3 regions of the Peribacillus suis genome follow, and region 1 is predicted to be linked to each of the others. Evidence: riboswitches for the same ligand, from Rfam matches in the RefSeq annotation. Region 1 holds a riboswitch; each other region holds the start of a gene.
The links. A riboswitch is a leader RNA that binds a small molecule or an ion and turns the genes downstream of it on or off. The one in region 1 is predicted to bind S-adenosylmethionine.

Region 1 (10,295 bases):
CTTGAGCCTGTTGAGTCTTTTGAAAAAATGGACATTGATGTACCCCTTTCTTATTTAGCCTCAACAATAGTATATGGATACCTTGTCTCATTCGATTGGACTTATTATAGTAAGAAAACTTCTTAAAAGGGAAGAAACTAAATTCCTCGTATAAATGAACTGATTAAATTTTAGAATGAGGTTTCCATGGAATGCAAAAAACAACCACAAGGGTTGTTTAAGAGTCAATTCGCTTAGGCTGAATATGTTCCTAGCTTTTTTGCTAAAGACAGTTTTGTGACTCTATGGTAGATTCCGAGACAGCCTAAAAAGACATGTATTCCATTTCCCCTGGAAACCATGCGATAGACTATATTCTTGTCTACAATACCAAGGTTGATAGACGAGGCCACTGAAACAGCGGTGGTTCCAATTCTGATAAGGGACGGATAACATGCTAAACTGAAGCAACTGCTGGAGTAGTTCAAAACATCAATTGGAGTGAAGATGAACTTTCCCATGACTGTTCCAAGTGAACCATCTATTCATTCTTGAAAAACTGATGAAAGCTAACACGATGAACTTTCCCATGACTTCCTCCCCATTAATACACTGACCTTATATACACCATTCATGTATAGTCAAAAGAGGCACCTTGCAATGATAAATTATCATTGCAAGGTGCCTTCCTTTTCTCTGATGAGCGCAATCTATTAATCAATTTCAACCGGCATAAGACTCACTAAAAATCGATATCTTTCCTTAACGGAATGCTTATACAACACGTCGATTGAATTTTTTAACAACATGGATTTTTCTGTTTTTGAAAATGAACTGCTTTTTATATGCTGTCTTGCTTCGAATAGGAATTCGAGATAATCCTCATACGATTCATCATATACTTCCTGTAAATCATTACGGATCTGTTTAGCTAGCTGAGGGCTTGCCCCATTTGTGGAAACACTGATTGAAAGCTTTCCTCTATGTAAAGTTGCCGGAATGTGGAAGTTTGCCATCTCGTGATTACTGATGACATTGACGAGTTGATTTTCATGAGCATTTTTGTAGATTTCTTCATTAACCTTGGATGAGTTGGTTGCGGCAATGATTAAAAAGGCTTCTTGATAATCCGATGCTTCCACCTCTTTACGAACAACATGAACGGCCCCTTGTTCTTGAAGTTGCTGGAACCCTTCACAAATCTCAGGACTTATCACAGTGACAATAGCTCCTGCTTTTATTAAAGGGTTAGCCTTAAAAAAGGCTATTTTACCGCCGCCGATAATGACGCACTTTTTATTTTCGAGATTAAGCGTAATCGGATACATAAGCACTCTCCCCAGATAATTCCTGAATTCTATCTGATATTGCTTGTTCAATCTTAGGATGATAGCCAAGATAAGGACAAAGGACAAATTTCTTGTCGCTGTTTCTCTGGACTTCCGATATTGCCCTTTCCATCGATTGCATTAAAAGACCAGTAAACAATAGATAAGGGATTACGAAAATTTGGTTTACAGGAGTCGAATTCGCTTTTAACAGTGCTTCTCCAAAGCTTGGTGACGCCGCTGTCAAATAACAGTCCTTCACTCTAGTGTTTGGTATCCTGTTTTGAAGTGAATTGGCTATATGGCCTAAGTCTCTTTTTACATCAGGATCACTGCTTCCCCGCCCAACCAATAAAACAAGTGAATTTTCCGTTATCTTTTCTTTTGTTTCTACCAAACGTTCCTCTAAGATATCCACCATTCTGTCACTGACCCCTATTGGCCTACCATATTTCATTTCCACATCAGGAAATTGGTTTTTCATTTTACGTAAAACCTGTGGAATATCATGTTTAGCGTGCGCAGCAGTTAATAAGAGAATCGGGATCGCTTTAATTTTTGTTGCTCCCCTGTATACACAAGCTGCATATGCTTCTTCTATGGTCGGGCTTTCCAATTCCAGAAAGCAATACTCTTGAATAACATTGGGGTGTCGTTTCATACAAATTCGAATAAAATCGATAGCTTGCGCGGAAGCCTCTTTAACGCGACTACCATGACATATGTAAAGAATCGCTTCCATTAAAAGGCCTCGTTAGCCAATAACTTTTCGACTTCCCTTGGTTCGAACCAATTAATTTTCCCACTTAAGTTAACTACTTCTCCAACGACGATCATACAGGGATTTGAGATTCCTTCGTTTTGGACAGTTTTTAGTATAGTGCCTAATGTACCGATAGCCGTCTTTTGTGTATCCAATGTCCCCCAATGGATTAATGCTACAGGTGTCTCTGGGCTTTTCCCATGTTCCAAGAGTTTTCCTTGAATATACGGAAGGTTCTTAATACCCATGTATATCGCCAATGTATCGATGCCTTTAGCAAGCGATTCCCATTTGATGTTATCGTCTTCACCCTTTTTACGATGACCGGTTACAATGGCAAATGATGATGCATGGTCTCTATGGGTAACCGGAATACCTGCATAGGCCGATGCGGCTATGCCAGCTGTAATGCCCGGTACTATTTCAAAGCGTATTCCATTTTCGACAAGAGCCTCCGCTTCCTCTCCGCCTCTACCGAACACAAAGGGATCTCCGCCCTTTAATCGGGTGACCACCTTACCCTTTTTTGCATATTTGACGAGAAAACGATTGATTGTTTCTTGTTGCAAGAGATGGTAATCCGGCAGTTTTCCACAATTAATCAATTCTACGCCATCTTTGGCATGAGTCAACAACTCTTTGTTTACAAGGCGGTCATATAAAATAACATCAGCTTCCTGAATACATCTTAACCCTTTTACTGTAATTAAATCTGGATCTCCGGGACCGGCTCCTACTAGATATACTTTCCCCATTTTGCAATCCGCCTTTCCTCAGAGTACTGTTTCGAAATTCGTTAAAACGAAACCTGCTCCATTTTTAATTTGTTTCTTTTCATATAATGATACGTCATTAACCATCGGCATTTTCAAAAACCGTTTTTCCAGCTCGATATCGACAAGCTGGAAAGCCATTTCATCTGAATCTGCGGCAATGACGACATGACATAATTCATTCTTAATTGTAACTTCAAAGCGATAAAGATTCATCATTTTTTTACCTCTTTTTAAACAGCAATCATGCTCGCTAAGACATTATCCAGTTTATTCTGTAATTCCGACGTTCCAACCCGTTCAACAAATTCAAGAAAACTTTCCGAGGGAAGTTTTTTGTCTTTAAAATAAAGAATTAGCTCTTTCAAGACATGATAAAGTTGTTCCGCTTCCACTTTTCCTTTTAGTTTTTCATTGAATTTTCCGCCAGCATTTAATGTTCCGCCCACGTATATTTCGAAAGCCTCAACCATCTTTTTATCTTGGTTTTTCATTTTTATCCCTTGTAATCCTATATCAGCAATCGCTCGCTGGCCACAGTTATTAGGGCAGCCAACCATATGCAGCCTTACCGGAACATCTAAATCAATTTCCTTATCCAATGTTTCGGCAATGGTTTTCATCCTGTTTTTCGTTTCAACAAGTGCTAGGTTACAATATTCTATACCTGTGCAGGAAACGGAGTAACCGAGAAATTTCTTGGGCTCGTATGGAAATCTTTCAAAGATTGTTTCCTGTTTTAAGGCTTCCAGATTTCCATCCGATACATTCGGAATAATCAGGTTTTGTGAATTACAATTCCTGATTTCCCCATTTCCATATCTTTTAGCTATTTCGGCGAACTCGATAACCTCTTCGGGCGTTAGTCGACCAACTGGAATATTGACACCCACATAGTTGAGGCCTTCCTGTTTTTGTTTATGTATGCCGTAAAAATAACCAGCATTCCATTCCTTCAACGCACTTTCTCCCTTGTCAGGTAGCGGCCCAGTGTATTCCAGTACTTTTTCCGTGAATTGTTCAGGGCCCCAATCAGCAACAAGAAACTTCAAACGTGAACGGTGGCGTTTTTCCCGGTATCCGAAATCACGAAAAATCGTTGTGATCGCTACAGCCACTTCTACCGTTTTCTCAGGTAAAACGAATAAATCCAGTTCTTGTGCCAGCATAGGGACTGAGGATAGACCCCCACCAACTTTCACATGAAAGCCGACTTCTTCTTTCCCATCTATGACCTTTGTTGCCGGATTAAAGGAAACGCAATTGATTTCGGAGTTTGAAGCATTATGTATATTAGCACTGACTGACATTTTATATTTACGTGGAAGGTTCGAAAAGTCTTCATTCATTCTGAAGTATTCAAATACATCCGTAAGGACTTCCCGCGTATCGAATAACTCATCTGGATCGATTCCAGCTAGAGCGTTGCCGATAATATTCCGTGTTATGTCTCCGCAAGCACCCGCTGTTGTCAATCCTACCTGATCTAGACGATTTAATATATCAGGGACTTGCTCTATCGTCAACCAATGAAATTGTATAGCTTGCCGTGTAGTGATGTCATAGACATCGTGGCCATAATCCTTAGCAATATTTGCAAGGGTGATCTGTTGGTCGTATGTGAGAATCCCTCCTGGAATCACAACACGCATCATCCAATAACCAGCTTCTTTAGGACGTTGTAAGTAAAGACCTGCCCATTTGAACACATCCCATTCTTCTTTAGGGATGGAGTCGAATCCATTTGCCGCGTAATGAGGAATATCGTCAAAAATCTTCAAAGCATCTTTTTCCAGTTTCCGAATTTCCATTTTGTTTTTGGCAAGCGCTGGATTGTCCGCCCAAATCTTCTCGTACACCATTTCTTTTCCCCCTAGGTTAAATCGCTCTCTTTGTTGTCAAATAGTCTATAACCTGTTCGACGCACTCTTCTACACTAAACTGACTGGATTCCAATACGATTTCCGGATGTTCCGGTTCTTCATATGGAGAATCGATTCCAGTGAAATTTTTAATGATACCTTTACGCGCCTTGTCGTAAAGACCTTTTGGATCACGGACTTCACATTCTTCAAGTGGACATTTTATGTACACTTCAATAAACTCGCCTTCTCCAAGCAGGTCCCGAACAATTTGACGATCTGCACGAAAAGGTGATATAAATGCCGTTAATACGAATTGACCACTGTCCACGAAGAGCTTGGATACCTCTCCAATCCGTCTAATATTTTCTGTGCGATCTTTTTCTGAGAAGCCTAAATCCTTGTTAAGTCCATGACGGATATTATCCCCATCCAAAACATAATTTCGGATATTCCGATTATACAACTCTTTTGCAACAGCATTGGCGATCGTTGATTTCCCAGAACCTGAAAGCCCGGTAAACCATATCACCGTGCTCTCATGACCGTTTTGCTTCCGTCTAAGTTCCTTCGTTACCGATGCATCATGCCAAGTTACATTAGTACTTTTACTCATGAGGATCCTCCTTCTAAAACTTACAATAATTAGTTATATACCTCGTTCTTCTTAAGCCCTTCTATCAATACTTCGATTACTTCTTTGCGGCTGAAAGTGGCTGGTGGAATTTCCCCATTCCGTAACATTTCCCTAACCTTCGTCCCAGAAAGGATGACGTGATCTTCTTTACCATGCGGACATGTTTTTGCAGAAGCCATATTCCCACATGTTTTACAATAGAAGCTATGTTCAAAGAATAATAATGTTATCCCTAACTCATCAGAAGTGAAGTTCCCGAAGATCTTTTGTGCGTCATACGTACCGTAATAATCGCCCACACCTGCATGGTCGCGTCCGACAATGAAGTGAGTACATCCGTAGTTTTTACGAACCATTGCATGAAAAATCGCTTCTCTAGGTCCTGCATATCGCATGGCTGCTGGGAATACCGCAAGTGAGACACGGTCCTTTGGATAATACTTTTCAAGTAATACTTTATAGCTTTCCATCCGAACGTCAGCAGGAATGTCATCGGACTTCGTGGCACCAACTAATGGGTTTAAGAATAATCCATCCACTATCTCCAATGCTGTTTTTTGAATATATTCATGGGCACGGTGAACGGGGTTTCTTGTTTGGAAACCGACAACCGTTTTCCACCCTTTTTCTTCAAATGTTTTTCGGGTATCAACTGGGTCTAAATAATGATCCTCGAATAATGGACGCTCGATCCGTTTAATAAGCTTGATTTTACCACCTACATATACATCGCCACGATTATATAGATTTTTTACACCTGGGTGATTCTCATCATCCGTTTGATAAACTAAAGTTGCCTCCACTTGCTTATCAGGTGTAAATATATCGGAAACGGCAAGGACTCCATAAGTTTGGCCCTCATGAGTTAACTTTACTTCTTCTCCGATTGTAAGAGCGTTTGCCACATCAGCGGAAAGTGGTAATGTAATAGGAATACTCCAGACATGCCCGCTGCTAAGCCTCATATCCTTTACTACTGTTTGATAGTCTTCTTTTGAAAAGAATCCCTCAATGGGGCTGTATGCTCCAGTCCCTATAAGTTCCAAGTCGCTTAATGAGATTTCATCAATTTCAACGGATTGTTCTATTTTAGTTAAATCATAGTCTGGTTCAAAGCGATTGATTAATGTTCCTCCGTGCGGCAAGCTAATGGTCATGCTGATTTCCCCCTGAATTTTTTATAATTATGATAAATGTAATCCGCATTCTGTTTTTTGGGCACCTTGCCATCGTCCTGAACGAAGATCATCAGCATTAATGGCAGGTGCTGTACATATTTTACAGCCAATACTTGGATATCCATTATCATGAAGCACATTATATGGTAAGCCATTTTTATGCGCATAACGCCATACATCTTTCCATGTCCAATGAATGAGCGGACAAATTTTGATAGATTTGAATTTGTTGTCCTTGTTTATATATTCAGTCAATGCACGGGTTTCCGATTGCTCCCTGCGCAGTCCCGAGAGCCAAGCCGTCGCTGTTGATAATACTTCAGTGAGCGGCGTAATTTTGCGGATGTTACAGCATTGATTTGAGTCATGAAGCCATAATTCATCACCAAATTCAGCGGCTTGTTCTTCCAATGTCATTTCCGGTTTCTTCATTACAATGGAAAGCCGTGGGTAACGATTTTTCACTTGTTCGATTAATTGGTAAGTCTCAGCGAAATGAACATCCGTATCCAAGAATACGATTTTGGCGGAAGGATTAACCTTTGCCAGCAAATCTGTCAGTACAATTCCTTCAATCCCAAAACTACAGGCATAAATGAGTTTATCTCCGTACTCTGAATTTGCCCATTCCAATACTTCTAACGCGCCTTTTGTATCGCTATCTTCCGGGAACGAAGGTAATGTCGCTGTATCAATATTTTCATAGTCCACTAGCTCTGCCAACTCTATACCCCCTTTTAAGAATCACCCTATGGTACAGCAGATATCTTTGAAAGCCTTTGAAACACCATTTCTTATAATGAAAAAGGCGGCTTTAACCAATAGTTTCCTATTTATATCAGCTAAATCCACCTCTAGTTTTCTAGTCAGCAGTCCATTTATTTAATTCTCAATTTTTCGTTTCTTTCCATTTGTATAACCTTACCGTCCTGAACGATAAGGGTTATGGATCCATATTTCATAGTTTTTAGCATTTCTTGCAGCCTTTCAAATATTTCCCCCAGCTGATTTTCCTTTTCCAAGGCTATTCCTCCTTTAAGAAAACTCGTCGACTAGCTTGTCGTAAGATGATCAGCTTGTAAATGAATTCCCCCAAATTAATAAAATCAATCAGAAAAATCCTTCCATGCCAAGATGGAAAGATTGATAAGGTAATCTTATTTACCTTATCTTCCAAAATGATGACATTTTGTTGGATGTAGCACCTTGCATTCATGATGCAGGTTGCTGGACTTCAAAGGGCCAAATCCCTCCGTCGCTCTTGATAAGTTTTATTATTTTAAATATTAACACATATCAAATCATTGTCAATGGAGTTTTCATATAAATTAACTTGGTTTAATATTTTGGTTTAACTTCAATTATTATACACAAATAGTTCAAGTTTGTTACAGTGATTTGTTAAGCCAGTAAAAAAGGTTCATTCATCCTGAACAAGCTTGAATAAACCTTTAAAGTAGCCTATAACTTAACTCGTTGATGGGAAGGGTCAAGATAAAAAGAAGAAATCATCAATTTCTTCTTTTTTGTATGGCTTCTACAAATTCCTTTACTTGACTCTTTGTACGATCAAGTAATTCCACTTCCTTAATCGGATGTTTTGGATTCTGCTTATCGATTTCTTTATCCACAAAGTATAACCCCTGCATCGGTTCCCCTTTTAATATTGATATAAGAGGTTTCAGCGCATAATCTATAGCCAATAAATGCCTGTTGCTTCCCCCAACCATTATGGGCAAAACTGGCTTATCCTTAAACGCGCCCTCGGGTAATAAATCAATTAGAGCTTTCAACACTCCTGTATAAGATGCCTTATAGACAGGTGAACCAATAATGATACCATTAGCTTGCTTAATCTTTTCTGAAAGTCTTAGAATATCCTCGCTATCATAACGACCTTGGAATAAGTCGTTTGCAGAAAACTCGGTAATAGAATGATAGTTCGTTGTAAATCCTTCTTTTTCCACCAACGTTTGGATATATTTTAATGAAATATCTGTTCTTGATGGTATAGCAGGGCTGCCTGATAAAATTATAATTTCGCTCATATCTATTCCTCCTGTATGTAAAATCTGCAAAGGATCTGGGTCCTTTCCAGTTAAGCAACTTCAATTAATTATCTTAATTATCAGAAAAATAAAAGTCAAGTAACTTAATTGGAATTTATATTTTTGAAACACTAATAAGAATCGTATTATGCCATTGACTAAAAATCCTGCCCCGTTAGGGCAGGATTTTTAGAGCTTTTCAACTCTATTGATTGAGTCTTTCACCATTTTTAAAAAAAGTTGTATAAATCGTTGATCACCGGTCAGTTCTGGATGAAACGAACTGACAAGAACCTGTTCTTGTCTAGCCGCCACTACTTTCCCGTCATAATTTGCTAATATCTCCACATCTTCACCTACGCCAACGGCAAAAGGTGCTCTGATAAAGACACCCATGAAAGGTTCTTCCATTCCTTTAACTATAAGGGGTGCTTGAAAACTTTCCCTCTGACGACCAAAACCATTTCTATTCACTGTAATATTGATAAAACCAAGATGGGGATGTTCCAAACTAACCATTTCCTTTGCCACTAATACCATCCCTGCGCAAGTACCGAAAATCGGTTTTTTTTGTTCGAAAAATGCCGTAATCGGCTCCATGAAACCATAATGGTCCATTAGTTTTCTCATAGTGGTGCTTTCTCCACCCGGAATGATTAGGCCATCGATATCCTTTAACTGTTCTGGGTTCTTAACTAATATCGCATGCTCACCGGCTTCCTTGATTTGGTTCATATGTTCATCTACAGCACCCTGCAAACCTAAAACACCTATGGTTACCATGTTTACCATCCACGCTCCTGCATTCTCTCAGCTGGGGCCAACTTAGAAATATCAATTCCTTTCATCGCGCTTCCCAATTCTTTAGACAACTTGCCTATTAAATCATAATCGGTGAAGTATGTAGTTGCTTGTACGATGGCAGCAGCGAATTTATCGGGATTTTCCGATTTGAAGATTCCTGAGCCCACAAATACACCGTCTGCCCCAAGTTCCATCATCAGGGCGGCATCTGCAGGAGTCGCAATTCCACCTGCTGCAAAGTTTACTACAGGTAATTTCCCTGTGCGCCGGATTTCCTTCAGAACTTCATAAGAAGCACCAATACTTTTTGCTTCAGTCATTAATTCATCCTCGCTCAGCATGCATACTTTACGAATTTGAGATTGAACTTTTCTCATATGCCGTACAGCTTCCACAATGTTCCCTGTCCCAGGTTCTCCCTTCGTCCGAAGCATCGAGGCCCCTTCGCCGATACGTCGGGAGGCTTCCCCTAAATCCCGGCAACCACATACAAAAGGTACTATATAATCGCTTTTCAAAATATGATATTCTTCATCGGCCGGAGTCAGTACTTCACTTTCATCAATGTAATCCACTCCCATGGATTCCAAGATTCTCGCTTCCACAATATGACCGATCCTTGCTTTAGCCATCACTGGGATCGAAACAGCTTTCATCACTTCCTCCACGATCCTTGGGTCGGCCATCCTTGCCACACCGCCTGCAGCACGAATATCTGATGGTACCCTCTCAAGAGCCATGACAGCCACCGCCCCCGCCGCTTCAGCAATTCTTGCTTGCTCTGCATTTATGACATCCATGATTACGCCACCCTTTTGCATCTGCGCCATTCCTCTTTTAACTGTATCGGTTCCTACAAGCTTTTCCATTCTTCTTCCCCCTAATATTTGCATAATTAAGATTTGTTCATTAGTATAAGAAAT
Region 2 (10,295 bases), 1.2 Mb from region 1:
ACCATTCCTCCTGTTCGATTTATCTAGTTTAAGTATTCGTTTATTCCATCATTTTAACACATTAAAACATCCTCCCTACATGCGAGGAAGGATGCTTACCTGTTGATTATTTATTGACCATGTTAGCAGGGTCAACCCATGCTTTGAATTCATCTTCCGTTAGGAATTCAAGTTTCAACGCCGCTTCTTTCAAAGTGGAGTTGTCTTTGAATGCAGTTTTCGCAATTTTAGCCGCTTTTTCATACCCGATATGTGGGTTCAATGCCGTTACGAGCATAAGAGAACGATCAACATTTTCTTTGATCTTATCTTCATTCGCTGTAATTCCTACCGCACAGTTATCATTGAAGGAATGAATGCCATCAGTCAATAATTTAACGGTTTGCAGGAAGTTGTATATGATGACCGGTTTGAAAACGTTCAATTCAAAGTTCCCTTGGCTTGCTGCAAAACCGATTGTAGCATCATTTCCGACAACTTGTGTCGCAATCATTGTCATTGCTTCACATTGGGTCGGATTCACTTTACCTGGCATGATGGAGCTGCCTGGCTCATTTTCAGGAATGGCGATTTCACCGATTCCGCTTCTTGGGCCACTTGCCAGCCATCTAACATCATTGGCAATCTTCATTAAATCAGCAGCCAACGCTTTAAGAGCACCGTGTGCATAAACAATTTCGTTATGGCTTGTTAAAGCATGGAACTTATTATCCGATGTGACAAATGAATGTCCTGTATCCGCTGCGATTTGTTTAGCAGAAAGTGCCGGGAATTCTTTTTTCGTATTGATTCCAGTCCCTACAGCCGTACCGCCCAATGCAAGGTTCAATAATTTTTGGCTACTTTCTTCGATCATCGCCAAATCTTTATCAAGCATTGCTTTCCAACCGGAGATTTCTTGGCCAAGAGTTAGTGGTGTCGCATCTTGAAGATGGGTACGTCCAATTTTCACGACATCCCAGAATTCTTTTTCTTTGGCTTCGAATGTGTCACGAAGCACTTTAATGGCCGGTACCAATTTTTCGGCAACTTCCATATAAGCTGCGATATGCATGGCTGTCGGGAATGTATCGTTAGAGCTTTGCGCTTTGTTAACATCATCATTCGGGTGAAGCATCTCAGTTTCGCCTTTTCCCTCTAACCATTTATTCCCTTTGTTTGCGACCACTTCATTCACGTTCATATTACTTTGTGTGCCGCTACCTGTTTGCCAGACGACAAGTGGGAAATGTTCGTCAAGCGTCCCTTCAAGGATTTCACCACAAATTTTAACGATGGCATCCTTCTTCACTTCTGAAAGATCGCCAAGTTCAAAGTTCACTTTTGCTGCCGCTTGTTTTACGTAAGCAAATGCATGAACTAATTCAATCGGCATTTTTTCATAACCGATTTTGAAGTTATTACGGCTTCTTTCCGTTTGTGCACCCCAGTACTTATCAGCAGGAACTTTTACTTCCCCCATTGTATCTCGTTCGATTCTATATTCCATGTGTTCTCCTCCTATATTCGCACTATCCACTGAGAAACAATATGTATATGTAATGAATAATGACGTTTTATATGATCCCCTATATATTGTACAAACTTTATTATTGTAAAGCAAAAAAAACGGAACACAAATGACCTATTCCTTCAGAAAAGTCCGTTTAATCTGAATCCGGTTCTATTACTCTGTTGAATTCGTAATTTTATAATGATAAATCTGATACATGTTCCATAATAGCTAGTCCCAAATAACCGTCTATTAGGAATGTCCTTGACAGAATCCTATATTTATAGTAAATTCAAAAGAAATTGAATAATCAAAACTCTTATCGAGAGAGGTAGAGGGAATGGCCCTATGACACCTCAGCAACCTTCATTTGTTTCAAACCAATGAAAAGGTGCTAATTCCACAAGTTTGTGTAACTTGGAAGATAAGAAGAATGACTCTATCCTACTTATTCAAGTCTTCTTCTTAAAGAAGACTTTTTTTATTTTATTTAACTAAAAGGAGCAGTGAAAATTATGTACAAAACAGAAACCTATCTTGCTCAGCTTGGAAACCGCAGTGAAACGGCGACAGGAACGGTCAATCCGCCCGTTTACTTCTCGACGGCTTTCCGTCACGAAGGAATTGGTCAATCAACAGGATTCGACTATACACGAACAGGAAACCCTACACGCCAGCTATTGGAGCAATCGATCGCCAAACTAGAACATGGCGATCAAGGATATGCATGCAGTTCGGGAATGGCTGCCATTGCCACCATCCTTTCCTTATTCAAATCAGGGGATGCATGGATCAGTAGCGAAGATTTATATGGCGGTACATATCGTTTATTAGAGCATGGCTTTAAAAAATGGGGGCTACAATGCGAATATGTCAATACATGTTGCCTGGAGGAAATTGAAAAAGCAATCACCCCTCAAACAAAGGCCATCTTTATTGAAACTCCCACAAACCCTCTTATGCAGCAAACGGACATTCCAGCCGTCGCCGCTCTTGCCAAACAATACAATTTACTATTGATTGTTGACAATACTTTTTACACGCCGATCATCCAACAGCCCCTCTTACTTGGTGCTGACATCGTGATTCACAGTGCAACGAAATATCTAGGTGGCCATAATGACGTGTTGGCCGGCTTGATTGTGGCAAAAGGCGCCGAGTTATGTGAGTCCCTTGCTTTCCACCATAATGGTATGGGAGCGGTCTTGAGCCCATTTGATTCGTGGTTGTTGATGCGCGGGATGAAAACCTTGGCACTGAGAATGGAACGTCATGAAAAGAACGCCAAGGTTATCGTTGATTATTTGACGGAACATGAAAGTGTAACGGATGTTCTCTATCCAGGTCGTGGCGGCATGATTTCATTCCGGGTCAATGATGAAGCGGTGGTCAACCCATTTTTACAGTCCCTTTCATTGATTTCATTTGCCGAAAGCCTTGGTGGCGTCGAAAGCTTCATCACGTATCCGGCGACACAGACACATGCCGATATGCCTCTTGAAGTTAGAACGGCAAATGGAGTTTGCAATCGACTCCTTCGATTCTCTGTCGGCATCGAGGACAGCGGAGATTTAATCGAAGACCTGCAGCAGGCATTTGCTCAAGTTAAAAAGGAGGCAATACGATGACAAACCAAGAATTCAGTTTTGAAACCAAATTACTACACAACCAACATAAATTCGATCCAACAACAGGTGGGGTGAGTGTTCCGATTCAGCATGCTTCCACCTTCCATCAAACCGACATTGATCAATTTGGCAAATACGATTACAGCCGGAGCGGGAATCCGACGCGAGAAGCACTGGAAGATATCATTGCGGAACTGGAAGAAGGCACGCGCGGATTCGCTTTTTCATCCGGGATGGCTGCCATTTCAACGGCTTTCCTCCTGCTTTCTGCCGGTGACCATATCGTCATCTCTGAAGATGTATATGGAGGCACATTCCGAATGGTAACAACCGTGCTGACCCGTTTTAACATCGAACATACCTTCGTGGATATGACGGATCTTGAGAGTGTAAAAGCGGCCATCCAGCCAAATACGCGAGCAATCTATATTGAAACGCCTTCCAATCCCTTGCTTAAAGTAACCGATATTAAAGCGGTATGTGATATCGCCAAAAGCATTGGCGCATTAAGCTTTGTAGACAATACATTCCTGACGCCTGCCCTCCAAAAGCCGTTAAACCTCGGGGCCGATATTGTCCTGCACAGTGCAACGAAATTTTTGTCTGGACATAGTGATGTCGTAGCAGGCCTTGCCGTCGTAAAAGACCCGGACCTTGCCGATAGACTTGGTTCCCTCCAAAACTCTTTTGGAGCGGTGCTCGGTGTTCAGGATGCCTGGCTTGTGATGAGAGGTCTGAAAACCCTATCCGTCCGGATGGAGCACTCTCAAAAAGGTGCTGAAAGAATTGCGGAATATTTAAAACAGCAACCGTTAGTGAAAAACGTGTATTACCCTGGTCTTTCCGACCACCCACAACACGGCATCCAGGAAAATCAAGCCAGGGGAGCAGGAGCTGTTCTATCATTCGAATTGGAAAGCGAAGAAATTTTTCGCTCGTTTGTAAACCATGTCGAGTTACCCGTGTTTGCTGTAAGCCTCGGGGCCGTCGAATCGATTCTATCTTACCCGGCTAAAATGTCCCATGCGGCCATGCCTGCAGAAGAAAGGGAAAAACGCGGCATCACGAACAGCTTGCTTCGCTTGTCCGTCGGTTTGGAAAATCCTGATGATTTGATCAGGGACTTTGATTTAGCCCTTAAGAAAAGTGCAGAAAGACAGGCCGTTTCTACTAAATAATCGGATTGAGCACTGAGCTATTGGTTAAATAACGAGAATAAGAAGAATGAGTTTGTAAAATACCGAGAATTTGTTTACAAGGAAATGTAATCTATATGAGCAAATGAGAAAGAAGAGGAGCAAATGCCCCTCTTCTTTCTCATCCTACATATTATGAATCTATCCAGCCATCCCCTTATTAGGTCCAGCCTGCAGTTCATACATTTGATAGTATTTCCCCTTTTGTTCCATCAACCCTTCGTGTGTCCCCTGTTCCACTATCCGCCCTTTATCCAATACGAGAATCTGGTCGGCATTCTTGATCGTGGATAATCGATGCGCGATGATGAAAGTCGTTCTTCCTTTTTTCAACACTTCCATGCCTTCTTGGATGATGGCTTCTGTTTCCGTATCGATGCTCGCCGTTGCTTCGTCCAATATCAAAATCGCCGGATCGAAGGCCAGGGCGCGAGCAAAGGAAATCAGCTGTCGTTGTCCCGAGGACAATGTCCCACCTTTTTCAATCACCGGTTCATCAAGCCCTAATGGCAAATGCCGCAACACTTTATCTCCACCAACATCCTTTAACGCTTTTTCTATGGTGGCCCTTGTGATCCTTTCCTGGCCTAGACTGATATTGGAAGCAATCGTTCCCGTGAATAAGTAAGGATCCTGAAGGACGATCCCCATATGTTCCCTTAAGGTTTGATGGGGGATATCCAAAATATCCTTTCCATCAATCTTAATGGTCCCCTCATTGCTGTCATAAAAACGGAACAGTAAATTCATGATGGAACTTTTCCCTGAACCAGTATGGCCCACCAATGCGACCGTTTCTCCCTGACTAGCTGAAAAGGATATGTCCTTTAAGACATATTCATTTTCCTTATAGCCAAACGATACATGTTCGAATGCCACATTGCCTTTATATCTGGGAATGTTTCGATCGCTGACCTGAATGCCCGGCTCATCCAACAGACTGAAAGCCCTCTCCCCCGCAACCAATGCCTGTTCCAGGTTCGCGAACTGATTGACGATTCCATGTAACGGATGAAGCAGTCGGCTGATCAAGTCGACGATGGCATACATCATCCCGAGTGAAACGGCTGAGGTCGCTGTAAGCGACATCCCGCCAAAATACCATACAAATGCGATGAGTGCGATAACCTTGATGACTCCAATCAAGTTTCCCCCCGTCAAGGAATTCAAATGAAGCATCTTGTTTTGATAAAAGTAATGATCTTGGTTCAAGGTTTCAAATGACTGTTTCGTTTCCTTTTCACGTCCGAATGCTTGAATGATATTCATTCCTGAAATCGATTCATTGATCATCCCATTGATATCACTGACTCGTTCCCGAATGATATGATTATATTTCGAGGCAAATTTACGATATACCTTCGTCCAGATAATAATGATGGGAACAAGTAGGAGACCCATGAGACCCGCACGTGCATCCAAAATGTATAAGGCAATGAGTACACCGATGATGTTGATCGTACTCGAAAAGAAATTGGCCAGGACGGTTACATATAATTCGCGGATGGCCTCTGTATCATTTGTGACCCTGGCAACGACCTTACCAGCAGGCATATTGTCAAAATAGCGGATTGGCAAACGGGAAATGTGGGTGAAAATATCATTTCTCATCCGCTGGATAATCCGGTTGGCGGCTTTCTGTAAATAAAAGCTCTGTCCGTATTGAAAGACGGAGGAAATGAGGACTAGACCGAAATAAAAAGCGACGAGTCCCAATATCCTTGGAATTTCCGGTTGATAAAACCCCATCAATTCCTGGGTTGATAAGGGTTCAAATGCCGACCTCGTTTCTTTTCCGCCTTTTTCAATGACTAATGTATTTCCATCTAAACTGCGGCGCCCATCCACCGGGACCGCTTTATCGACGAAGACGAATTGGCTACCGACCTGTAGCACCCGGACCTCTTTCCCTTTCTCTTCCCCTTTTGAAAAATAGGCATCCCTTTTGTACCAGTGATTTTCGTATTCCACGGCATCTTGCCCTTTTTCCGTTTCATGCCAAGATGATTCGATTCCCATTATATGAGAATCGATGATTTTTTTAGCGACGAATGGACCGCTTAAATCGGCGGCAACGGAAAGGGCCAGCATGATCAGTGCTCCGATGATTATTTTTTTGTAAAAGGAAGCATATTGAACGAGTTTTTTTACAACCTTCATGCCCCGACCTCCGTTCCTTCATTAACTTGTTGCCGCTCATATTGCTCCTTATACCAGCCTTCTTGCTTGAGTAAACTTGCATGTGTACCCTCTTCGATAATCGTCCCATTGTCGAGGACGATGATATGGTCCGCATGTTGAACGGCCGATAAGCGGTGGGTCGTGATGATTGTCGTTTTCCCCGCCCGTTCATTTTGGATATTTTTGATGATCGTCGTTTCCGTTTTAGCATCCACGGCTGAAAGGGAATCATCCAGGATCAGGATTTCCGGATTTTTAATCAAGGCTCTTGCTATCGATATCCGCTGTTTCTGTCCTCCTGATAGAGCGACCCCCTTTTCACCGACGAGCGTTTCAAGCCGGTTAGGTAGCATCGTTACATCCTTCTCGAAATCTGCAAGTCGGATTGCTTCTGCAAGCTCTTCTTCCGAGGCGTCCAGTTTTCCGAAGAGGATATTATCTTTCACGGACCTTGAAAATAAAAAGTGATCCTGTGGGACATACCCGATTTTGCCGCGGACATCCCCGAGTTCAAGCTGTTCAATCGGCATTCCCGCAAATACGACTTCCCCGCTTCCCAGTGGGTATTCCCTCAGCAATTGCTTCACGAACGTCGTTTTCCCGCTTCCTGTTTTACCGACAATCCCTAAAGTGCGGCCTTGTTCCAGTTGAACCGATATGTCAGACAGATTCACCACTTTTGAAGAAGGGTAGGTAAAACTCACTTGGTGAAACGCGATATCATCCCCGTTCAAAGATTGCCCGGGCTTCAATGGATTTTTCACATCGGCTTCATAGGAAAGGGTATCTTGAACACGGTCTAAAGATGCATTCCCCCTTTGCATGACATTGATCAATTCGCCTACGGCAATCATTGGCCAAATCAACATGCCTAGGTATACATTGAATGATACAAGGCCTCCAAGCGTGATGGCTTGTTGAAAAACAAGGTACGCTCCGTATCCAAGGCCGATTAAGTAACTAATGCCGATGATGATGGTGATCGTCGGATCGAAAAGGGCATCGATCTTTGCCACTGCCAGGTTTTTGCGATAAACATTCTCCGTCATCTCATCAAATCTCTTTTCATCTTCCCTTTCCTGGACGTATGCACGTATGACACGGACGCCGGAAATGGACTCCAACACTTTGTCATTCAGCTCACCAAATGCTGATTGTGCATCCGTAAATCGCTTATAAATTTTCTTCACATAAATCTGCATCATGAGGGCCATGATGGGTAGGGGCAGTATAGCCGCGATCGTTAGCTGCCAACTGACGGTCACGCCCATCATGATGACGACCATGAATGTGAAGACGACCGAGTCGACCAGTGTCAATATTCCGAAACCAGCCGTTTGCGAGATGGCTTTTAAATCATTGGTCGCCCTTGCCATCAGATCACCAGTACGGTTTTTCTCGTAAAAGGTCGGTGTCATCTTCAATAAATGCCCCATGAATCCTGACCTGATCTTCCTTTCGACCAAATTCCCGCCACCAAATAAAAGGTAACTCCATAAGTATCCAAATAAATAGCTGACACACATAAGAACAAGCAAATAAGTAACATACCGCACCAAGGCATCTTGGGTCATATTGCCATTGTTCATATCATCGATGGCATTCCCAATGAGCCGTGGGGGGATGACTTCCATTACATTTACCAAACATAAAAAGATAATAGCCAAGGTATACCGCCGCCACTGCTCTTTAAAGAACCAGCTCAGCTTCTTGAATATCGCAAACATGAATTCCTCCTCCTTATGTAGTCACCACCAAGGTTGATTGGCCACTATTTGGCTCTCCCGCTCGAAGCAGATATCCCAAAGCTTTGCCCCCCTTGACCTTCCTCCTCTTACACGTGTATACGGAAAGGATACTGGCCTGCCCACATGCTCTCTAAACAGGAAAAGCTCCCGCATCATTTAGCAGAAGCTTTCAATATGCGTAAGAAAACGCATCAAAAAGCAGGCCGCGAATATCCACAACCTGCGCACATGCTATCCAAAGAAACATATAAGTCTATTACTTATATAGACAATGTTTCGGGCCAGGCTGACGTATGAAAATATACGATCATTGCTTCTTTTTGCTTATCGAATTTCGTCATGACGTCCTCCTCCTTTTAAAGATACATTGGAAATAATTAACTTGTTTTTAAAGATTACTACGGGTGTATATTTTTGTCAATTGTGACTTTTCTAGATTATTGTTGAATAATCATTTATCCTATAGGGATAACGTAACCCTAAAGGAGGTTCATTCTATGAATTGGAGAAGCTATATACTACTGGCTGTTCCATTTTTATTACTATCTATTTTCATTGCATTTGTCGTTCCCGAAAAATACAGTCCGTTAGCTTTCATTCCAGTTGGGCTTTTCTGGGTCGTCTACTATATCATCATGTATTTGAATAAGAAGAAAAAGAACCGTTGATCTAGTACGATGGCTCTGCAGGAGCAACGCCCCTTTCTTGACTGCTCTGCATATACTAACCGAAAAACATTCGTGGTGATTGTATGTTCTCGCAATATGTGCAGAAGCTGTTTGGTGGAGCTCCACAAAAGATTCAACCCGTCTTGGATGCCGGGAATTTCGATGCATTGAAATCCAGATTGGAACTCGAGCTTAAGCAGCCTGCGGAAGAATCCATCATTTTCTTTCCTGAAGAATCCTCCCTTATAAAAAACATCCGGGCCGAGACTGCGGACCAGAACCGGAATAACGTGACCAGGACTCAAGCTTACCTTTCCTATTACAAGCGAAACCCCGAGGTGCATTGGTCTTTTTTAGCTCATATGGTTTCTAGGAACGGTGGCTATCATATGACGGACTTGGCCAGTTCTTCCATGACCCATCTTCTCAACAGCGAGGATCGACAAAAATTCTTCCTTTTCCTAGAACGGGCAAATTCGGCCATTTTTGCCGATGCCTTTCCACAGCTCCTTTTATATGAAAAGGCCAAACAAAAAAATATTCCCTTAAGGAAATATTTGCGGATCTTCCATATCTCCAACTTCATGGCCCCCATATGGGAATCCTTTATCCATGAGCCCCATTCTCCACTTTTAACAAACGCCCTCATTATCAATGAACAAAGGATGATGGAAGAACGCGTATTGAAACGCTCCCGTCATGGTGAAATCCTCCGGAGGCTCGATTTCCGGCTACAGGAACTTTTAGGCTTTACGACGGTGCTCTTTCCTTATGCATACCAGAAAAAGCGCTATTCATTAACCGGCCTGACCGTTTCGCGATTTGCTGATCCGCTTCAACGAATCAAGACCGGCAAGACCCTATACCAGCTTCTCTTTCAGCACCCCATGATCCTCCAAGGTGTCGAGCAATTCGCAACCAATCATCCCCACACCGCTTCCCGGGCAGACTATTGGGATGAAGTGTATACCTCTACATCCATTTCCGGCGTGGAATCGAAGGTATACAGCCCAACCCTCCCCACCGCCTGGAGTGATCGTCCGGTTTTCCCTTTGCCCCGGACTGATTGGTTTACGAAAGAAGCCTTCATTTATGATTTACAAGACTTGCCGCTTGTTCAAAAGGTGGACCTGACAAGCAAGGTGTTAGAAAATGTCCAACACTTAAAGACCATCAATGAACTGAAATCTTTCATTTGAATCCATGCCTCTCATTACGAATACAACCCCCATCATTTGGAAACAATGAGTACCAAAAAGAAGGGGAGAAACCAAATGAGAGGCATTGTACTGATAAATCCGAATCACGCCATAGGAGACTTACATCCGAGTGAGAGTTTTGCAATCCAAAAAATCATGACGGACAAGTATATAGAAGAAAAG
Region 3 (10,295 bases), 180 kb from region 1:
TTAATTCCAAGGTCCACTACTTCATAACCATTATTGGAAAGAATGATATCGACAAGGTTTTTACCGATATCATGGACATCCCCTTTGACAGTGGCCAAAAGAATTTTGCCTTTTTTAGCATGATCCTCTGAATTTTCCATAAGCGGTTCAAGATGTGAAACAGCGGCTTTCATTGCCTCGGCACTTTGAAGCACTTCTGCCACAATAAGTTGGTTATCATTGAATAACCGCCCCACTTCGCTCATTCCATCCATCAATGGTCCATTAATGATTTCCAGTGGAGCATCACCACGCTCTATGGCTTCATTCAAGTCCTCGATCAATCCTTCTTTTGTACCCTCGATTATGTAGTTACCTAACCTTTCATCTAATGGAAGAATAATTCCATCATCTTTCTTTTCAGCTTTTTTACCACGATAAAATTCAGTGAAGGTCGCCAGTGTTTCTGTTGAGGTATCAAATAAAAGTGCTTCAGCAAGCTTCACTTCCACTTCTGGTATTAAAGCAAACCGTTCGAGTTTTTCCGTATTCACAATCGCGTAATCTAGTCCAGCTTTCGTACAATGATAAAGAAAAACGGCATTCAATATTTCCCTTCCACGTGAAGGCAAGCCAAACGAAACATTTGAAATCCCAAGAATCGTCAAACATTCAGGGAATTTTTCCTTGATTGCTTTAATTCCTTTTACTGTTTCCAATGCGGAGCCAATATATTGTTCATCTCCTGTACCGACTGGAAATACAAGCGGATCAAAAATCAAGTCACTTTTCTTTAGGCCGTATTTGTTTACAAGTAAATCCACTGAGCGAGTAGCTACTTCTATTTTTCGTTCGGCGTCTACCGCCATACCAATTTCATCAATCGTTCCTACTACGACAGCCGCACCGTATTGATGAATAAGTGGAACGATTTTTTCAAACCTTTCTTCACCATCTTCGAGATTGATTGAGTTTATGATGGACTTCCCTTGGGAATGTTTCAAGGCTTGTTCAAGAACGTCTTCATCAGTTGTATCGATGACTAAAGGGACCTTAACCTTTTTGACGACCTCTTCAATGAATTCTTTCATGTCACCGAACTCATCTCCATCAGGGTCTGCCAGACAGATATCAATGACATGCGCACCTTTCTTAACTTGTGCCCGGGCAATCTCCGCTGCTGGTTCGTATTTCTTAGCACGAATCAATTCCTTGAATTTACGAGATCCAATGACATTCGTTCGCTCTCCGACAAACAGGGGTCGCATTGAGTCGTCATAAATAAGCGGCTCGATGCCAGATACGGCATGACCATGTGCAGCCTCAGGTAATTTCCGTGGTTGAATATCTTTAAGTACTCTTGAGAGCTCTTTAATGTGTTCAGGAGTGGTACCACAACAGCCACCAATGATATTGACCCAGCCTTTTTCTGCAAATTGTTTCATTTTCTCGGCTAGGGAAGTGGGAGATTCATGGTAATGCCCCTCCTCATCAGGCAATCCTGCATTTGGATAACAGCTAATCGCATTGTCGGATAGATCTGCTAGAGTACGGATATGGTCAATCATAAACTCTGGGCCTGTCGCACAGTTCAAACCGACAGCCAGAGGGTTCATATGCTCTACCGATAAATAAAATGCCTCTATGGACTGACCGGCTAACGTCGTTCCCATCGGCTCGATTGTTCCTGAAATCATTATCGGTACTTCCTTGCCAGTTTTAGCGATGGCCGATCTAATTCCAGAAAAGGCCGCCTTTACATTGAGCATATCTTGACAGGTTTCCACGAGTAATAAGTCTACCCCACCGTCTATAAGGCCAAGTGCCTGTTCCTCATATGAATCGGTCAATATATCGAAAGTCGTTCCACCTGTAACAGATAAAGTTTTTGTCGTTGGTCCCATGGAACCCGCTACATACCTGGGCCAATTATCACTTGAATATTTTTCACATGCTTTTACGGCAAGCTCTGCCGATACTTTATTAAGTTCATATGCAAGCGTGCTTAATTGATATTCTTCCAACACTAAGCTTGTGGCACCAAAGGTATTAGTCTCTATAATATCGGCACCTGCCGCTAAATATTTTTCATGGATGGTTTGAATGATTTCAGGACGGGTTAACGATAAATACTCATTACACCCTTCGTATTGTTCTCCACCGAAATCCTCGGCCGTTAAATCTTCAGCTTGAATCATGGTGCCCATTGCTCCATCAAGAAGAAGAATCTTTGATTGTAATTGCACATTAATTTCCCTTTTACTCATGTCCTGCCACCTCAGATGTTTGTTTACGATCATGATCCTTAATATATGTAGTAAGTTCCGCTGTCATTTCATAGCGTAAGAAAGGCGTTATTAAGTAAATTCCCTTGAACCTCTCTTGGGCTGCGTCTACCAATTCCCTTGCTATATTTATAGCTTCAATCCTTGATTTTACTGGATCAGCTCCCGCTGAGGCCATTGCTTTCCGTACACTGTCAGGTAATTTAATCCCCGGTATTTCATTATGGATGAATTCGGCATTCCTCGTACTGGTAAGGGGCATTATCCCCATGAAAATCGGTGTTTCCAAATGTTTTGTCGCCTGATAGACTTCTTCTATTTGTTCTACTGAATAAACTGGCTGTGTCAAAAACGAATGAGCACCGCAAGCGATTTTCTTTTCCATTCTCTGAACAGCCTTATCGAGATATTTCACATTTGGATTAAAAGCTGCGGAAATCTTGAAATTAGCCCGTTTCCCTAGACTTTGTCCGGAATAGGAGTAGCCCTCATTGAATTGCTTAACCAGACTTATCAAATCGAATGAAGATAAATCATAGACAGACGTTGCCCCCGGGAAATCACCAATCTTAGAAGGATCACCAGTGATAACTAAAACTTCATCCAGCCCGACTGTATGCAACCCCATTAAATGGGATTGCAATCCAATAAGATTTCGGTCCCTGCACGTAATATGGACCATCGGATTCACCCCTAATTCAGCCTTTAATAAATTGGCTAAGGTCGAATTCGATATCCTTGGTGAAGCAAGTGAATTATCAGCTAAAGTAATGGAATCCACCCCAGCTTTTTTCAAGGCTTCAGCTCCTGCCATAAACGTTTCGATTCCTAACTTTTTCGGTGGATCAAGCTCAACTAGGATCGTTCTATCCGTTTTTGCCTTTTCATGAAGAGCTAATTCTTGTTTTTGGTTATTCACTTCAATAATTTCTATATGTCGAGCTTTCGTAATTTTTTCCTTGACTGGCGCTAAAGTGCCAATCATTTCGTTCACAGCTTGTATATGTAGTGGTGTCGTACCACAGCAACCCCCTATAATGGTTGCTCCTTGTTTTCGTAATTCGAGTGCACTTGAACCGAAATATTCTGGTTCCGCTTTATAGACCAGTCTCCCATCCACATAATCTGGAAGACTTGCATTAGGATAGATGGCAATCGACGTCTGCATAGGCAATTTCACTTCTTCCAGTGCCCTTATCATATGATGGGGGCCCAGACGGCAATTCACCCCAACCACATCTGCACCTAGGTACTCTAGCTTTTGAAAAGCTTCATTCAAATGAAATCCATTTTGAAGATTTCCAAGTTCATGCATCGATACATTTGCAATAATCGGCAGGTCCGTTTCCTTTTTAGCAATTTGAAGTACCGTTTCAAGCTCTTCAAAATCATAGAATGTTTCAAGAAGAATTCCATCGGGATCTTCCAGAAGCAAACTGTATAATTGTTCTCGAAAACCCCGTTTTATTTCTTCTATACTTAAATCCGATTTACGTATACTACGCTGGGCCCCAATTGTACCAAAAACATAAGCCTTCCCTTTCGCTACTTGTTTAGCAATGCTGACTCCTTGGCGATTGATCCGACTGACTTCTTCCTCCAGCCCATACCGTTTCAATTTATTGAAATTGGCACCATATGTATTGGTTTGCAGAATATCTGCACCCGCTTCTAAATAGGCCCTATGTATAGACTCAATTTTATCAGGATTGGTGCAATTTATTTCCTCATAACATTGATCGATTCCATAGGAGTACAACAACGTACCCATCGCGCCGTCTCCAACTAGCATTCTTTCTTTCAATTCACTACGAAAATCCAATTAGTACACCCTCTCTTAAAAACACTATGGTTTTTGTCAGTTTCTATGAGTGTGAGAGTAAAGAAAAAAAACCTTCTCAAAGAAGAAGGCTTTTTTCGAAACATTCTCCTCATCTATCAAGCTCTGCTTGCTGGATTTAGCACCTTTGCCTAGGCTGGTTGCTGAGGTTTCATCGGGCCAGTCCCTTCACCTCTCTCGATAAGATTTATTAAGTTTAATTTTCTAAACATTTCAAAATTTATTTATATTTAATTTACATGAATCATCTGATAATTTCAAGAGTATATTTATCATTTTTTCATTTTCTTCAGACTTTTTAACGATACATCCTTTTAGAAAGCAAGGCTCCCCATTCTTCCGACAAGGATTCAATGGAAAGCAAGGACATTGCCCCCTCCTCCCCATCACGCTTATGAAGGATGACATCCGTTGCATAAAGTACCGTAACCTTATCTTGAAGCCGATCCAATAACACGATATCATCTTGTTGGCCAATTACCCCTTCTTGTATAACCCTAGCAAAATAGCCAGTTAGATTAGTGTCCATCACCAATTTCAAAAACTCTGGCTCTTTGTTAAAGTGGGAGATGGTCGAGCAAGGAATACGCCCCTGTGTAATCTGAATAACGGTCCCGCCAATGCTATAGATATCGCCTATAAACGTTTGACGTTCAGTCATTCCAGCAATCGTCAAATTCTCCCCAAATGCAGGGATGGAAAGCTGCTTATTGAATGTTCGATTCCATAAATCATAATGCTCAAAGGGATAAAAACATAGAGCACGGTCAGGCCCTCCATGGAACTTTCTGTTACCCACTCCATCCCTATCAATCCCTGATTTTGTTACGGTGATATAGTCGATGGCCTTCTTATCCATTGCCGTTTTGATCTTTACCCCCGAAAGCTCCTCCTCTTTTGGCATCCCAATTTGAAGAGACATGATTTTACGATTTTCCATTGGACATCTTCCATTTCTTTTAAATTTCCAGATTGCAATAAAGAAACATTCTTTATATTCAATCTATTCAATTATTTGATTATACCAAAAAAAAAGCAATAACCTCTTTACTAGGTATAAAATTCGATGTGAAAAGAGAATGATATAAAAATAATCCCTTTGTTTTAGTAATTTAGTTGCTATTTCCAAATTAATTATGATAGAATACGAACACAATATATAGTCGAAAAAGACAATCCGTCGCCTATATGTTGATTCACGATTAATTTCCTCATTGTCGCTCTTTAGGGGGCGAATTTTTTTGTCTCCTTTTAAAAAGGGTGGAAAACTGTATCCTTACTAATTATTTATACCTAACAAGTAACTACCAAATTGAACAGGAGATCTTCTTTTAATGAAAATTTATAGGTGCGATCATTACTTTCCTCACAGTGCACCACTTTTTTGATAATTTTGGTGATTTTCTTATGCCTTCATTTTCCCCTTAGCTTCTATTTTTTCGCCCCTTGTATTCCAGGTATCGTAACAGCCATGCCGATATCGTTAGCCAAGCAGCTCCGGCAACAAAACCTGCCACAACATCGCTCGGGTAATGCACCCCTAGATAAATGCGGCTCCATCCAATGACCAATGAAGCCAAAAAAGCCAAAAACCATATAATGCCGTTCATATATTTACTTTTGACGATTCGTAAACATACAACTGCAATGCTTCCGTAAACGATAACCGAAGCCATAGAGTGACCACTAGGAAAACTATATCCGGAAACGGATAATAATGGAGCGATATCGGGTCTTTCCCTTTGAAAAAGATATTTTAGCCCCCAATTAAATACCCCACCCATTGCTGAAGTGATTATTAAGTATAAAGCAAGCTGTTTTCTTCTGTATAAGGCCAAAATCAAGGCAAATATACCAATTAGTACGACTATCCATGTCACCGACCCAAAAAATGTGAGCGTAGTCACAAAGCTGATAAATTGTTCACTAAAGGGCACTTGGATGAAATTGATAAGGATTTTATCAAATTCGATTAACTCCCCTTCCTTCAGTTCTTCCACAATTTCAATAAAAATGAAAAAATAAACTAGGATTAAACCAGCCATCATGGCAATATAAAGAAGTTTTTTTGAAATATGTATGCTAAAAAAGTTATGCATTCTCGGACACCACCTTTTCCCTCATTTACCACACTACCTCTAGGATAAAACAAAAAAAGCCTAAGCGATATGACTTCGCTCAGGCTTTTTTTACGCTTGTTTCTTTTTAGGCTCCGCTCTTTTGCGTGTCGTCTTTTTCTTTACAACCATTTTCTCCGGCTTCGTCCTGTCAATGGACGCTTGTAAAGCTGCCATTAAATCCGTCACATTATTGGCCACGGGTTCTTTAGATTTTGCTGTAATGGTTTTCTCGCCAGTTTTCTTTGATTCAATCAATTCAAGCAAAGCTGTTCGATAATCATCTTTGTATTTAGTCGGATCAAACGTCGATGTCAACTGATCAATTAATAATATGGCCGTATCGATTTCTTTTTTTGCAATGGCATCATTAGCAGGAATATTAGGAACGTCGGTTGCAGAACGAACCTCATCAGGGTAATGAATGGTTTCCATCAACAATGTGTTATCCACGATCCGAAGGATAGCCATTTGTTCTTTGGAACGAATGATGATTTTAGCGAGACCAACCTTGCCTGACTCCAAGAGTGCTTCCCTCAAAAGAGAATAGGCTTTTGTACCGCCATCGTTTGGAGACATATAATAGCTTCGGTTGAAATAGATTGGATCAATTTCCTCTATTTTAACAAAATCAATGATTTCCACTGCCTTATCTTCATTTTGTTTTTTTAATTGCTCAAGTTCATTGTCTTCTAGGACAACAAACTTTCCTTTTGTATACTCAAACGCACGAACAATATCATCCTTGCCTACTTCTTTCTGGCAAACTGGACAAACCTTTTCATATTTTATCGGTGAATGGCATTCCTTATGCAAAGTTCGTAAGGATATATCCTTATCTTCCGTTGCCGCATGAAGCTTTATCGGGATATTCACCAAACCAAAAGAAATGCTGCCTTTCCATATTGTATGCAAATTCCTCACCTCATCGTTGATTAATTGATTCACTGTTATTATCATTCCCATTTCTTTCAAAAAAATTATATCTCAACTCTTAAAATTAAGATTTTATGGGGAAAATACTAATAAACGCAATGAACGGAGGGAAAAAAGTGATAAAACCAATGTTGCCCACCTATCATCCAGAAGCTCCTTGTTCTAAGGAATGGATATATGAAGTCAAATATGATGGCTTTCGGGCCATTTTAACGATTGAAGAAAGTAAAGTGGCAAAGCTGACGAGCCGGAACGGAAAAGAGTTGCTGCCTCTTTTTCCGGAAATCGGTGAATTCCTAGAAACCTTGAACCTCGAAGGTATACTTCCCCTTCAACTAGATGGAGAACTAGTTTGGCTAACCAATGAAGCCAAGGCAGACTTTTCCGAGATACAGTGGCGTGGACGTTTGAGAAACCAAACATTGATATCCGAGGCTTCCACCCTCTCCCCATGCCGATTCATAGTGTTTGACTTACTAACCTTAAATGGAAAAGACATTACCAAACAAAACTTGTCGGAACGGAAAGCTATGTTGAAGGGCTTAGGAAAGAAACTTCATTTACCAGAAAATCCCAGCATCCATGAAGAAAGCTCAATCCAACTGATTGGAAACTATGATACTGCAAATGAAGCGATGAACAAGGTCATTCTCATGGATGGGGAAGGGATTGTAGCCAAGAACATCAACAGCATATGGCACGAAAAACGGTCAACCTCCTGGATCAAGGTGAAAAATTGGAGGGTATTCCCCTGCTTTATCACCGCTCTTCATAAAGAAAACGGATATATTTCAATTTCCGTTTATAAAGACGGTGTAATTACCCCGATTGGGAGCGTCAAAAATGGCATGAGTGCCCAGGATAAAACCATTTTACACGAATTGATTAAAAAAAATGCCGTCGAAGAGAATGCGAAGTTCTTTTACCTCCATCCTTCCATTTGTATCGAAGTGCAATTTCTGCATGTTCATGAAGAAAATGAATTACGGGAGCCTCAGTTTTCCCAGTGGCTGTTGCAAACGATACCAAGTGAATGTACTTGGGAGAGGTTCCTTATCAGTCAATTTACTTTTCCGGAGTCGGTCCATATAACATCCCCAGATAAACCGATTTGGGCATTTAAGGATAGAAAGGTGATAAAAGTTGAATACCTCCAATATTTACGGGAGGTGTCATCTCATTTCTTGCCTTTTCTAGCCGACAAACTTCTGACAACCATTCGTTACCCTCATGGCGCAATGAACCCTGAACGTTTTTTTCAAAAAAATAAGCCAGAGTATGCACCCGCATCGATTCAAACGTTCCTGAATGAAGACATTGAGTACATGCTTTGTAATGAACTGGAAACATTGCTTTGGTTTGGCAACCAACTTGCCTTGGAGTTCCATGCACCATTTCAGAAAGCTGGCTCTACTAAACCAGATGAAATTGTATTGGATCTTGACCCTCCCTCGATTGAGTATTTTAACTTGGCGATTCATGCCGCTCTTGAAATAAAGAAAGTCTTGCTTCCATTACATATAGAAGCATTCGTAAAAACTTCAGGAAATAAGGGATTACAGATTCATATTCCACTACCGGAAGATACTTTTACTTATAAAGAGACACATATTTTCACTGATTTTCTTGGTCAATACTTAATAAGCTCCTTTCCAAATGACTTTACCTTAGAGAGAATGAAGAAAAATCGAAAAAATCGACTTTATCTCGATTTTGTCCAACATAGTGAAGGGAAAACCATTATCGTCCCTTATTCCCCTCGTGGAAATCATTTCGCCGGGGTAGCCACCCCCTTATCATGGGAAGAAGTGAATGAAAACCTTAGACTGGAAGATTATACAGTGGAAACTGTACCTAACAGGATCAAAAGGTTGGGCTGCCCCTTCAAGAATTACAGGCAGATTGATAACGGCCCAGCATTTCTAGAGGTTTTATCCTTCCTTAAACAACAAAAGGGGCCTTATAAGTCCAAAAAATAAAACAGGTGAAGAAAAACGAATCGTTTTTCTTCACCTGTTTTTCTTTTTTTATAATAATTTACTGATTTGACTGCCTTTTGTCCCTTACCATTTCGTTTTCAAAAAGCTTTGTACTTCATCCTGCATCTTTGCATATAATTTTGTTTCCTCTTCATATTCATGTTTTTCAAGCACTGTGAAAACCTCTGGCTGATCGATGTCTATTTCAAGCAACGCTTTGAACTCATAGGTTGCATTTCCAATCAGGTCAATGGAATACGCATTACTCTCTTCATCATGGTGAACGATACATTTCACTTTTCCACCGTTGTTATAAACGGAAATTTCCTGTTCAAGCGAATTAAGTCCAATCGAGCAAGTAACCAGACTTGAAGCCGACATCGCGGTTCCACAAGCATTCGTGAAGCCTACACCTCTTTCGAAGGTACGAACATAAATGCTCCCAGGTGTCAGTTCTTTTACAAAACTGACATTGACCCCATCCGGAAACAGGTCATTCGGTTGGTTCACTTTCGTGGCAAGCTCTTCCTGTAAATTACTTTGCAATACATCGCTATCCACTAAGGTGATCAAGTGTGGATTTGGGACAGCCAATGCCGAAAATAGGAGGGAATCATGCAACTCAGGGAGCAATTCATTTAACAACTGATCCTTTTCTATTGCAAGCGGAAGATCCTTGACCTTAAAGCTGACCGGAGAAATTTCCACTTTGAATGTTGGAATTCCCGCATAAATATCATCCGTTTTTTCGACGAGTAAGTTCACTTTCATCGTCTCAACAGTCATTTTATCAAGCCCTAAAACGTCATTCGTATACCTGGCCACACACCGAAGTCCATTACCACACATGGATGCTTCTGATCCATCTGCATTAAATACCCGCATTCTGGCATCTGCATGCTCACTTTTCATGACAAATAGAATGCCATCCGCTCCCAGCTTTTCTCTATTGCAAAGGACCTTCGCTAATTTTTCGCGTTCTGCCTCTGTAAAGGTCAGAGTTGTTGTTAATTCATCAATAATTAAAAAATCATTGCCCGATCCATGAATTTTAAAACCTTCAATTAACATCCTGTCACATCCTCAATGCTGTTCATTTATTTTAAATATTCTTTATCATAGCATTATAAGTTCGAACATGTCATCGGGAAAATTCCAA

Region 2: another riboswitch for S-adenosylmethionine. It lies ahead of AC503W_RS04710 (methionine biosynthesis PLP-dependent protein); the one in region 1 lies ahead of AC503W_RS10325 (YezD family protein).
Region 3: another riboswitch for S-adenosylmethionine. It lies ahead of AC503W_RS11135 (bifunctional homocysteine S-methyltransferase/methylenetetrahydrofolate reductase); the one in region 1 lies ahead of AC503W_RS10325 (YezD family protein).

The regions. Positions count from the first base shown of each region.
Region 1 is NZ_CM182019.1:2,116,704-2,126,998, forward strand. Features, by position in the region: gene AC503W_RS10280 (hypothetical protein) at 1-35, opposite strand, end outside; gene AC503W_RS10285 (NAD(P)-binding protein) at 693-1,307, opposite strand; gene AC503W_RS10290 (sirohydrochlorin chelatase) at 1,288-2,049, opposite strand; gene cobA (uroporphyrinogen-III C-methyltransferase) at 2,049-2,825, opposite strand; gene AC503W_RS10300 (DUF3906 family protein) at 2,844-3,062, opposite strand; gene AC503W_RS10305 (nitrite/sulfite reductase) at 3,077-4,705, opposite strand; gene cysC (adenylyl-sulfate kinase) at 4,722-5,321, opposite strand; gene sat (sulfate adenylyltransferase) at 5,351-6,499, opposite strand; gene AC503W_RS10320 (phosphoadenylyl-sulfate reductase) at 6,527-7,231, opposite strand; gene AC503W_RS10325 (YezD family protein) at 7,399-7,515, opposite strand; SAM riboswitch class I at 7,684-7,791, opposite strand; gene ssuE (NADPH-dependent FMN reductase) at 8,032-8,568, opposite strand; gene pdxT (pyridoxal 5'-phosphate synthase glutaminase subunit PdxT) at 8,758-9,351, opposite strand; gene pdxS (pyridoxal 5'-phosphate synthase lyase subunit PdxS) at 9,354-10,241, opposite strand.
Region 2 is NZ_CM182019.1:950,096-960,390, reverse strand. Features, by position in the region: gene fumC (class II fumarate hydratase) at 107-1,489, opposite strand; SAM riboswitch class I at 1,809-1,923, shown strand; gene AC503W_RS04710 (methionine biosynthesis PLP-dependent protein) at 2,008-3,120, shown strand; gene metC (cystathionine beta-lyase) at 3,117-4,298, shown strand; gene AC503W_RS04700 (ABC transporter ATP-binding protein) at 4,458-6,476, opposite strand; gene AC503W_RS04695 (ABC transporter ATP-binding protein) at 6,473-8,224, opposite strand; gene AC503W_RS04690 (hypothetical protein) at 8,743-8,913, shown strand; gene AC503W_RS04685 (DUF2515 family protein) at 8,997-10,112, shown strand; gene AC503W_RS04680 (hypothetical protein) at 10,188-10,295, shown strand, end outside.
Region 3 is NZ_CM182019.1:2,297,568-2,307,862, forward strand. Features, by position in the region: gene metH (methionine synthase) at 1-2,246, opposite strand, end outside; gene AC503W_RS11135 (bifunctional homocysteine S-methyltransferase/methylenetetrahydrofolate reductase) at 2,239-4,086, opposite strand; SAM riboswitch class I at 4,193-4,291, opposite strand; gene AC503W_RS11140 (MOSC domain-containing protein) at 4,403-5,044, opposite strand; gene AC503W_RS11145 (phosphatase PAP2 family protein) at 5,529-6,203, opposite strand; gene ku (non-homologous end joining protein Ku) at 6,294-7,136, opposite strand; gene ligD (DNA ligase D) at 7,274-9,136, shown strand; gene dapF (diaminopimelate epimerase) at 9,221-10,207, opposite strand.